Regions from separate parts of the Sphingobacterium sp. PCS056 genome, predicted to be linked through region 2. Evidence: riboswitches for the same ligand, from Rfam matches in the RefSeq annotation. Region 2 holds a riboswitch; each other region holds the start of a gene.
What was found. Region 2 has a riboswitch for S-adenosylmethionine ahead of metE (5-methyltetrahydropteroyltriglutamate--homocysteine S-methyltransferase). Riboswitches for the same ligand answer to the same signal wherever they lie in the genome.

Region 1: another riboswitch for S-adenosylmethionine. It lies ahead of MUB18_RS07585 (methylenetetrahydrofolate reductase); the one in region 2 lies ahead of metE (5-methyltetrahydropteroyltriglutamate--homocysteine S-methyltransferase).
Region 3: another riboswitch for S-adenosylmethionine. It lies ahead of MUB18_RS00860 (5-oxoprolinase); the one in region 2 lies ahead of metE (5-methyltetrahydropteroyltriglutamate--homocysteine S-methyltransferase).
Region 4: another riboswitch for S-adenosylmethionine. It lies ahead of MUB18_RS16440 (O-acetylhomoserine aminocarboxypropyltransferase/cysteine synthase family protein); the one in region 2 lies ahead of metE (5-methyltetrahydropteroyltriglutamate--homocysteine S-methyltransferase).

Annotation. Positions count from the first base shown of each region.
Region 1 is NZ_CP096883.1:1,828,367-1,830,571, reverse strand. It holds gene MUB18_RS07585 (methylenetetrahydrofolate reductase) at 1-883, opposite strand, end outside; SAM riboswitch class I at 945-1,050, opposite strand; gene rimM (ribosome maturation factor RimM) at 1,216-1,743, opposite strand; gene MUB18_RS07575 (30S ribosomal protein S16) at 1,880-2,205, opposite strand, start outside.
Region 2 is NZ_CP096883.1:747,571-749,775, reverse strand. It holds gene metE (5-methyltetrahydropteroyltriglutamate--homocysteine S-methyltransferase) at 1-1,282, opposite strand, end outside; SAM riboswitch class I at 1,438-1,542, opposite strand; gene MUB18_RS03150 (phosphatase PAP2 family protein) at 1,618-2,205, opposite strand, start outside.
Region 3 is NZ_CP096883.1:212,526-214,730, forward strand. It holds gene MUB18_RS00850 (FecR family protein) at 1-63, opposite strand, end outside; gene MUB18_RS00855 (RNA polymerase sigma-70 factor) at 126-698, opposite strand; SAM-I-IV-variant riboswitch at 984-1,077, shown strand; gene MUB18_RS00860 (5-oxoprolinase) at 1,113-1,376, shown strand; gene MUB18_RS00865 (alpha/beta hydrolase family protein) at 1,956-2,205, shown strand, end outside.
Region 4 is NZ_CP096883.1:3,925,084-3,927,288, reverse strand. It holds gene MUB18_RS16440 (O-acetylhomoserine aminocarboxypropyltransferase/cysteine synthase family protein) at 1-813, opposite strand, end outside; SAM riboswitch class I at 1,042-1,156, opposite strand; gene MUB18_RS16435 (prephenate dehydrogenase) at 1,746-2,205, opposite strand, start outside.

The DNA of each region.
Region 1 (2,205 bases), 1.1 Mb from region 2:
CGAAATCGATTAATTCTTTACACTGCTGTACTAGCCATTCTTCTCCCACTTGTCTTACATCAGCATTACTTTTACATGCGGAGACCGCTTCACTCAATTCTTCGGGAATATCCAAATGGAAAATCTTAGGTAGGGTAATCAATTGCTTTTTAGTTGTCAACGGTTTCAATCCGGGTATAATAGGAACATGAATACCATTTTCTCTACATTTTGTAACAAACTCTTTGTATTTTTCTACATTAAAAAACATTTGGGTCACGATAAATTCTGCTCCCATTTCTACTTTCTTTTTTAACCATTTGAAATCTGTATTGAAGTTTGGCGCTTCAAAATGTTTCTCTGGATAACCCGCGACACCAATACAAAAGTTTGTTTTTTCAGATATAGCAATATCTTCATGGAGATATTGTCCCTGATTCATATCAACGACCTGTTGCAATAAATCCGTTGCAAATGCATGTCCACCATCTGTTGGAATAAAATCAGAATCACCTTTTCGTGCATCTCCCCTTAGTACCAGTACATTATCAATACCTAAGAAATTTAGATCAATTAATGCATTCTCCGTTTCTTCTTTCGTAAATCCTCCACATATAAGATGAGGAACAGCATCCACTTTATACTTATTCATAATAGCGGCACAGATAGCAACTGTTCCTGGACGTTTACGATAAGCCACACGCTCTAATAAACCGCTTTCGTGTTTCTTATACATATAGTCTTCTCTATGATAAGTCACATCGATAAAGGGAGGCTTGAATTCCATAAGTGCATCCATTGTTTTAAAAATACTCTGGATACCTTGCCCCTTGGCTGGAGGCAACAATTCAAAAGAAAACAAAGTTTTTCCTTTGGCATTACTGATATGATCAACGATTTTCATTAATTTTTTTTAAATATGATTTTGGTTGGCTTACATCGAAATGCACAAGTAAACTTGTTTCAACTTATCTTTCCCATCTCTGAGTTGGGGTAGAATGTAGCACCTTATAAAATAACAGGTTGCTAAGGCTTCATTGGGTCTAGTCCCTCTGCCTTTCTCTATAAGCATCGGCTAATATCGGTAATAGAAATTTATAATCAAAATAATATTAGAAGCTTGCTCAAAAAATTATACGCTTATGGCGCTATAAAAACAAGATCAGATAAAATAAATAAGCCACTACACAAAGATGTGTAGTGGCTTATATTTCTTCATGTTCGATAGTGAAGATGTTAAATTTCTTTATACAACTCAACTAAGCCTTCGGGCAAATCAACCTCCAATACTTGATCTTCTGAATCAATACCGAGCATTAAATCATCATTTAATGGGAACATAAGCTCCTTGCCATTGAAATCAACGGTGGCTATAAATTGTTGTGGCATTTCTTGCACATGTGTAATTTCTCCAAGTTCTCCATGTACCTCATCAATCACTAGATACCCAATTAAATCCGTATATCTGAAATCATCAGGATCACGTTCAGGCATTTTATCATTAGGCAGATATACCTTCTTACGGACTAAGGGCTGTGCTTTATCGATATGATCTACATCTTCCAAATTCAAATAAGCGGTACTATTGGTTTGGTATTTAATATTAGCAACAAAATAAGGAACTAATTTTTTATTGACTTCAACAAATAAGACATCAAAATCTAGATCTTGATAATCTTCAAATTCGAAAAAAAGCTGCAGCTCTCCTTTTAATCCTCGTGTTTTACTAATATAACCGATGTAAAAACTTTCTTCTATGGTCATGTTCTAATTTGAAAGGGCAAATTTAAAAATATAAATACAAAATTGCAGTACTACTTTGGAAATAGGAGTTATTTTCTTTTAAAAAAAAAGCCGGATCATGTCGAACCGGCTTTCTTGATACTGTATGAAAGAAAAATTATCCTTCAGTTTCTTCTGCAGCAGGAGCTTCAGTTTCTTCTGCAGGAGTTTCCTCTGCAACTGGAGCATTTTTAGCAGCAATAGCAGCAGCTTTTTCTTCTTTTTTCTTAGCTTCAGCAGCTAATGCAATTTTCTTAGTTTCAGCTTTTGTATTAGCTAAACCGTCTTTTTTACCAGCGATTCTTGCATCATTAGCTTCAGTCCAAGCAACAAATTTAGCATCAGCAGCAGCCTCATCAAATGCACCTTTTTTAACACCGCCTAATAAGTGTTTTTTGTATAAAACACCTTTATCCGAAAGGATAGTACGAGCTGTGTCAGTAG
Region 2 (2,205 bases):
CAGCGAATGAAGATGTGCGTTTTGCGTCGTCGTCAGTGATGTTTGCAGTACGCTCTTTGACTTCAGGTTTGTGAATTAAAGAAGATGTACGACGATCTTCTGCTGCAGCTTTATTAGCTTCGAAACGCTCCGCAGTTTTTGCATCTACTTCACCTTCAGCTAAGATCGCTAGATCTTTTACCTCTGCTAATTTTTGCTTAGCAAATGCTAACCAATTTTTAACTTCTTTAGGCAATGATTCTTCGTTATCCTCATTGTCTAAATCAAAAGGTACATGTAATAAGGAACTTGAAGGTCCTACTAATACACGGTCTTTGCCTAGAGCATCAACCGCTTTTTTGATTTGTGCTAAAGATTTTTCGTAATCATTTTTCCAAATGTTACGTCCTTCAACAACACCTAATGAAAGTGTTAATGAAGCAGGAACTTTAGCTAATATAGTGTCGAGTTGATTTTCACCTCTTACTAGATCAACATGAACAGCATAAACTGGTAAGTTTAGAGCGGTTTCTTCGTTGTCACGTAATGCCTCGAAATAAGTCGTTACAATAATTTTGATGTCTTGAGCAGCAGCAGCTAATTTAGTAAATACACTGGTGTATAAAGCACGTGTTGCATCATCGATATCTAAAGCTAAAAATGGCTCGTCAATTTGTACATATTTTGCACCAGCAGCAGCCAATTTGCCTAAGATTTCTTCATATACGGGAACCAACTTATCGATTAGATCGATACGATTGAAACCAGATTCTTTTTCTTTACCTAATAATAAGTATGAGATTGGGCCGATTAATACAGGCTTAGTTTCGATACCTAAAGATTTTGCTTCATTGTATTCGTTTAAGAATTTCTCTGAAGTCAATTTGAATTCTTGATTTTTTACGAATTCTGGAACAATGTAATGGTAGTTAGTATCAAACCATTTTGTCATTTCCATTGCCGTTACATCAACGCCATCTTGTTGAAAACCACGCGCCATTGCAAAGTAAAGGTCCAAATTGTATCCTTTATCTTCGTTGTTTAAGAGTGATTGGTATTGTGCTGGAATAGCACCTACAGTTAGAGTCAAGTCTAATACTTGGTCATAAAATGAAAAATCATTTGAAGGGATCAAATCGATGCCAGCATCTTTTTGAGTTTTCCAGTTGCCTTCACGGATTTTCAGTCCAGCCTGCAATAATTCTTGCGCGCTGATTTTTTTAGCCCAATATGCTTCATTGGCCTTTTTCAACTCGCGGAAGGCACCTACACGTGGGTAACCTAAGTTGTTCGTTAGTAACATAAATATAAAATTATTTTATTTGTTCAACCTTAACGAAGCAAGAAATTAGATGGATTTTTTTTATTTGAAATAAAAAACGATCAAAAATTCTTGAATCTATTTACTAAATTTTTTGATTGCTTTTAGAGAGGAGGGCACAAGATATATTTGTGTCTAGCTTATCATTCCCACTTTTTGATGGGGTAGAATGTAGCACCTTGTCAATCGACAGGTTGCTAAGGCTTCATTGGGTCTATTCCCTCTGCCTTTCTCTATAAGCGCTGTAAATATCGGAATTAGTTTTATAAAAACAAATATTTTGTAACTTTTATATCAAAATGACAATAAATCAAGGCTTAAAATTGAAAATTAGCAGATACACCAAGTTGTTTCCCATTGTAAAATGGAGTTGCCATGGTTAAGTAACTTGTCTTTCTTGATTGCAAATGTTTATCAAATAGGGGTAATAGCCAGTATGCTATTTTTGTTCCCATGATACCAATACCTGCTCCCATAGCGACATCCGAAAACCAATGTTTCTGATTGTACATTCTGAGGTACCCTGTACCCGCAGCTATTGTGTATCCTGCGATACCATACCAAATGGATTGATCTTTATACTCTTGCCATAACATCTCGGCTCCCGTAAATGCGACAGCAGTATGTCCGGATGGGAATGATTCATGATCAGCACGATCTGGTCTCCAAGTAGGAGTGGTCTGTTTGATCGTGTATACCGTAGATAAGGTGATGGCATGAGCGATCGCACTAATGGCTAGACGTTCTTTGAAGTTATGTTTACTTGGGACACCTAGGAAATTGAGACCGTAAACAGCTGCTGAAGGAATAAAAACACTGACATTATCAAATTTGAATGTTTTTGATGGATCATTGTTTATGGAATTATTTATCTGTTGATCTTTATTTTTGAGGTATGGGCTGTT
Region 3 (2,205 bases), 540 kb from region 2:
CTTAGAAGCCGTACCCTGGTTGATACGGGCAATAATTTCTTTTATTTCTTGTTGCGATTTCATATGATTAACAATCGTGGTCTATAATAGAAGTACCACAAGTATCAATCAACGCACGCCGAAAATTAAAAAAATAATAAAGATTTCAAATTATTTATAAAAATCCTCAAATGTTTTAGACTTTTACTTATTTGATTTTCAACAGTACGAGGTGAAATATTCAATTTTTCAGCGATTTCCTTACTATTGAGATTGTCGATTCGAGAATAATTAAAGATAATTTTGGTCTTCTCCGGTAGTCGTTCTATCTCCTGAAAAATAAGTTGCTGAAGTTCTTTTGAATTCAAGGCATCATCCAAATTAAGTTCTTCTATCCGATCCAACAGACCATAGGAGGTATGATCAATATATTCAACTCGAGAAGATCGGTTTAAATATTTGATAATAGAGAATTTAGTTGCCTGAAACAAATAGGCTTCAAGATTTTGAATTTCGTCAAGTTTGGGGTTTTTCCAAAGAGAAACAAAGATATCCTGTAAAATATCTTCCGCAATATCTGTCTGTGGAAGCCTGTTATTACAGATTACAAATATCTTATCCCAATACCTTTCATAAATGATCTTAAATGCTTCTTGGTCTCCAGCTCGGATCAACTTTTGTAAAGTTAAATTATCGAGTGAGCTATAGTTGTTTTTCATTTTTATCCCCGTTCTGTCGAATATCGACAAAACGAATCCATGTGATGGGCCAAAACTACAATAATAATTAAAAGAAAACAAGACAGTTAACCATTGAGAACTCGGGTATTCGGTATTTTACCCCAATAAAGGAATCGCGTAACTGCATCAAAAAATTATCCATATCAAACTTGATCATGAAGCTATAGCAAAATCTATGTAGGTAAGAATAGACCTATGCTGGAAAAGAATATCAGCTAATTATTTTAAAATAAATTTTGATTCAAAATAAAATCTACTAACTTTGTAGAGTATTCAGAATTGCACGATGCAATACCAACCGAGTTAAGTAACCGCGGTGGTAAATTAATATGGGTTTCGACCAAAAATATCTGGATACAGTTTATGGTTTAATCCTTTAAATTTTTAAATTGTATGTCAACACCAAATCTTTATCAACACTTACTGGAAAAATTCAGTTATTACACCATCAATGAACTGATACAACTCAACAATGATACGGTATCGGAAAAAGGCTGGGGTTCCTCCAAATCCACATTTCGCACGGCTCTCATCAGTACTTTTTCTAAAAGAGGTTTAGACCTTTCCAACATTATTTCAAGAGAAGATGGTTTTACCTCCGTCAAGTATGTAGCAGTTCGATTAGAAAAAAACACGCTTGTTCCAATTGTTCAGTAGGATAGTCAGAACGACATGATCTTTGCAATTTATCTACTAGTCTAATGAATCAGATCCACAGCTTGTTATACTCTAAATTGGTATTAAAAAGATTAGGATATCAAGCTTACAAAAAGTAGTTCAGTTATTTTACTAATAAGCTTCAGTTGTTTATTATTTTCGAACAATTGAAGCTTTTACAAAATTATATTCCTTAAAAGTATATTTATCGTTTATCATATCTACTTTAAACAATAGTTCTCTCCTGATTTATTTCCAATTGCGAGCACAATATTAATACTATACACAAAAGATGCATCGATAGTTTGTGCCAAGCATATCTGCATTTTTTATTTGATACTCTGCTTTAATTTCCCAAAAATACGGATATGATCACCTGATCATTACATAATATGTATCTACCTAAAATTTTCAAAGCTTTATAAAATGACTTCGTCAAAAGCCTTCCTAAATAGAAAATAGGAATTACATTAGATAAAGTAGATTTTGTATCTTGCATGCTCATAATTGTATTTTTTATGAATCGAGTGAAAAGAGCTCAATCCATGATCACACTCCTTATTAAAATAAATTATTTTGATGAAAAAAAAATCTTTAATAACGCTTTCTGTATTACTATGTGCTTCGGCAACTATGGCGCAAGAAAAGAAAGAAACCAAACTGACTGTAAATATGGAAACACCAACAAAAACTCCATTAGACCCGCAAACATTATGGAAGTTAGGACGTGTTTCTGCCGAAGGAATTTCACCTGATGGAAAAACACTGGTATATGGTGTCTCAAATTATGCTGTGGAGACCAACAGCTCAGAGAAAAACTTATACACCT
Region 4 (2,205 bases), 2.0 Mb from region 2:
TGCACGGATTGCAAATTGGATGTTGCCAAATGGACCATCTGGGCCAAATACATCTGCGAAGACCAATCCATGATATCCTTCAGAAGGTTCAGAAAATTGTTTAAATTTACCATTGCCCCAGTTATATGTACCACCATCAACGATGACACCGCCAATACTTGTTCCATGTCCGCCAATCCATTTTGTCGCAGATTCGACAACAACAGAAGCACCATGCTCTAGCGGTTTGAATAGATAGCCCCCAGCTCCAAAAGTGTTATCTACGATTAAAGGTAAATCGTGTTTTTTAGCAACTGCAGCTATTTTATCAAAATCAGGAATATCATAACTTGGATTTCCAATTGTTTCTAAGTATAATGCTTTCGTATTTTCATTGATCAATGACTCAAACTCCTCAGCTGTTGTCTCTTTCGTGAAGCGGACCTCAATTCCAATTCTTTTAAATGCAACTTTGAATTGATTGTATGTACCTCCATAAATATGGCTACTCGACACAAAATTATCACCAGCCTCTAAAATATTATTTAATGCGATGAACTGCGCAGCTTGACCAGAGGCAACCGCCACTGCAGCAACACCACCTTCTAATGCAGCAATGCGTTTTTCAAAAACATCTGTTGTCGGATTCATCAGACGGGTATAGATGTTTCCAAACTGTTTTAATGCAAATAAGTTAGCGCCATGTTCCGCATTTTCAAATACGTATGAGCTGGTTTGATATATAGGTACTGCACGTGCGCCAGTAGTTGGGTCTGCAACTTGTCCTGCATGAACTTGTAGAGTTTCGAATTTTAAATTTTTATTTGTAGACATGGTTTTTTATAATTAATTAGTTGAATATTTTCGTGAATATTATAGAGTGAGGATCTGCACATGTAGATGCACTTGCTATCCATTAAGTAAAAAATGGATAGATCTAACAATAAAACATAGACATGTGCTCAAACATTCGCATTGAAGTTGATGCAAGAGTTGTAAATGTTACGTTGGTAATTGAACTTACCCTGTTGTTTTTTTGTAATGTAAATATCATTGTCGTTTCATTTATATCCTCCATAACAATATTGATATGGACAGGAATTGGCACCTTTTCAAACGTATTTTGAAGGTTGCCAGTGGGTCATTGAGCCAGTCTCTCGCCACTTCTTTATAAATCAAGACCTGATTGAAAGGTTTTGATTAGGTGTATTTCGATTCGATCTACGTTGCAAATATATGTCTTGGAATTTAGAAACCAAAATATTTTGAATTATTTATTTAATACATGAGTAAGAAATGTAGTTTCTTTTTCTTGAGAAAAAGGTGTAATTATTAAATATGAAGAGTGTTAAGTAATTTAGGTTAATTATGGAATCAAAAGAAAACAAAGGATAAGGGAGATGTGCGTCTTCGCATTCTTAAAAGGTGAAAAAAACGCTTTGCACAAATCGGTTACAATGCGACATCTATTCGTAAAGTAGCCGCCAATCCGCTATAATTCCCATTATTATCTATCTGTCCTAGTAAGGACAAGAGTGATATCGGATATGCTGTTCATCAAGAAGAGCATTTACACATTGATCCTAGTAGAAATAAAGGTTGAATCAAAAGAACAAGTTGATGATTCTCTTAGTTTAGAGAAATGGTTGATTGTATGTGATCGCACAATTGCCGATGATGATGGCTGCGAACTAAAAAATGCTAGAAGTATTGGCTTCTAGCATTTTTTAACTTAAGTGAACGACCCTAAACTAATAACAGGAGCTTTATTTTATAATGCGCTTTATTTTATTTGATTTTTTAATCAACTTATGTAATTGTGTATAGTTTTCCTCTTGAATAGCATCTTTCAGAGCTTGCAACTGTTTAATATTTTCTTCCAATACTTCTAATACGTTTACTCTATTTTGTTTAAAAATAGGTGTCCACATATCGGGAGAGCTTTTAGCCAAACGTACTGTGGATTCAAATCCAGAACCCGCTAATTCAAATATCCTGCCCTGTGATTTTTCTTTTTCTAATACCGTTAAGGCTAGCGCAAAAGAAGTCAGGTGGGAGATATGTGAAACATAAGCGGTATGGGTATCATGTTCTTCCGCAGTCATAAATGACGTGCGCATTTCCAGTTGTTCAGTAATGGAATCTGCGAGTTCAAAAGCGTCTTCATCAGATTTAAAAGCCTCCACGTAGACCATCATTTTATCTTTGAACAAGTTTGGTAAAGCT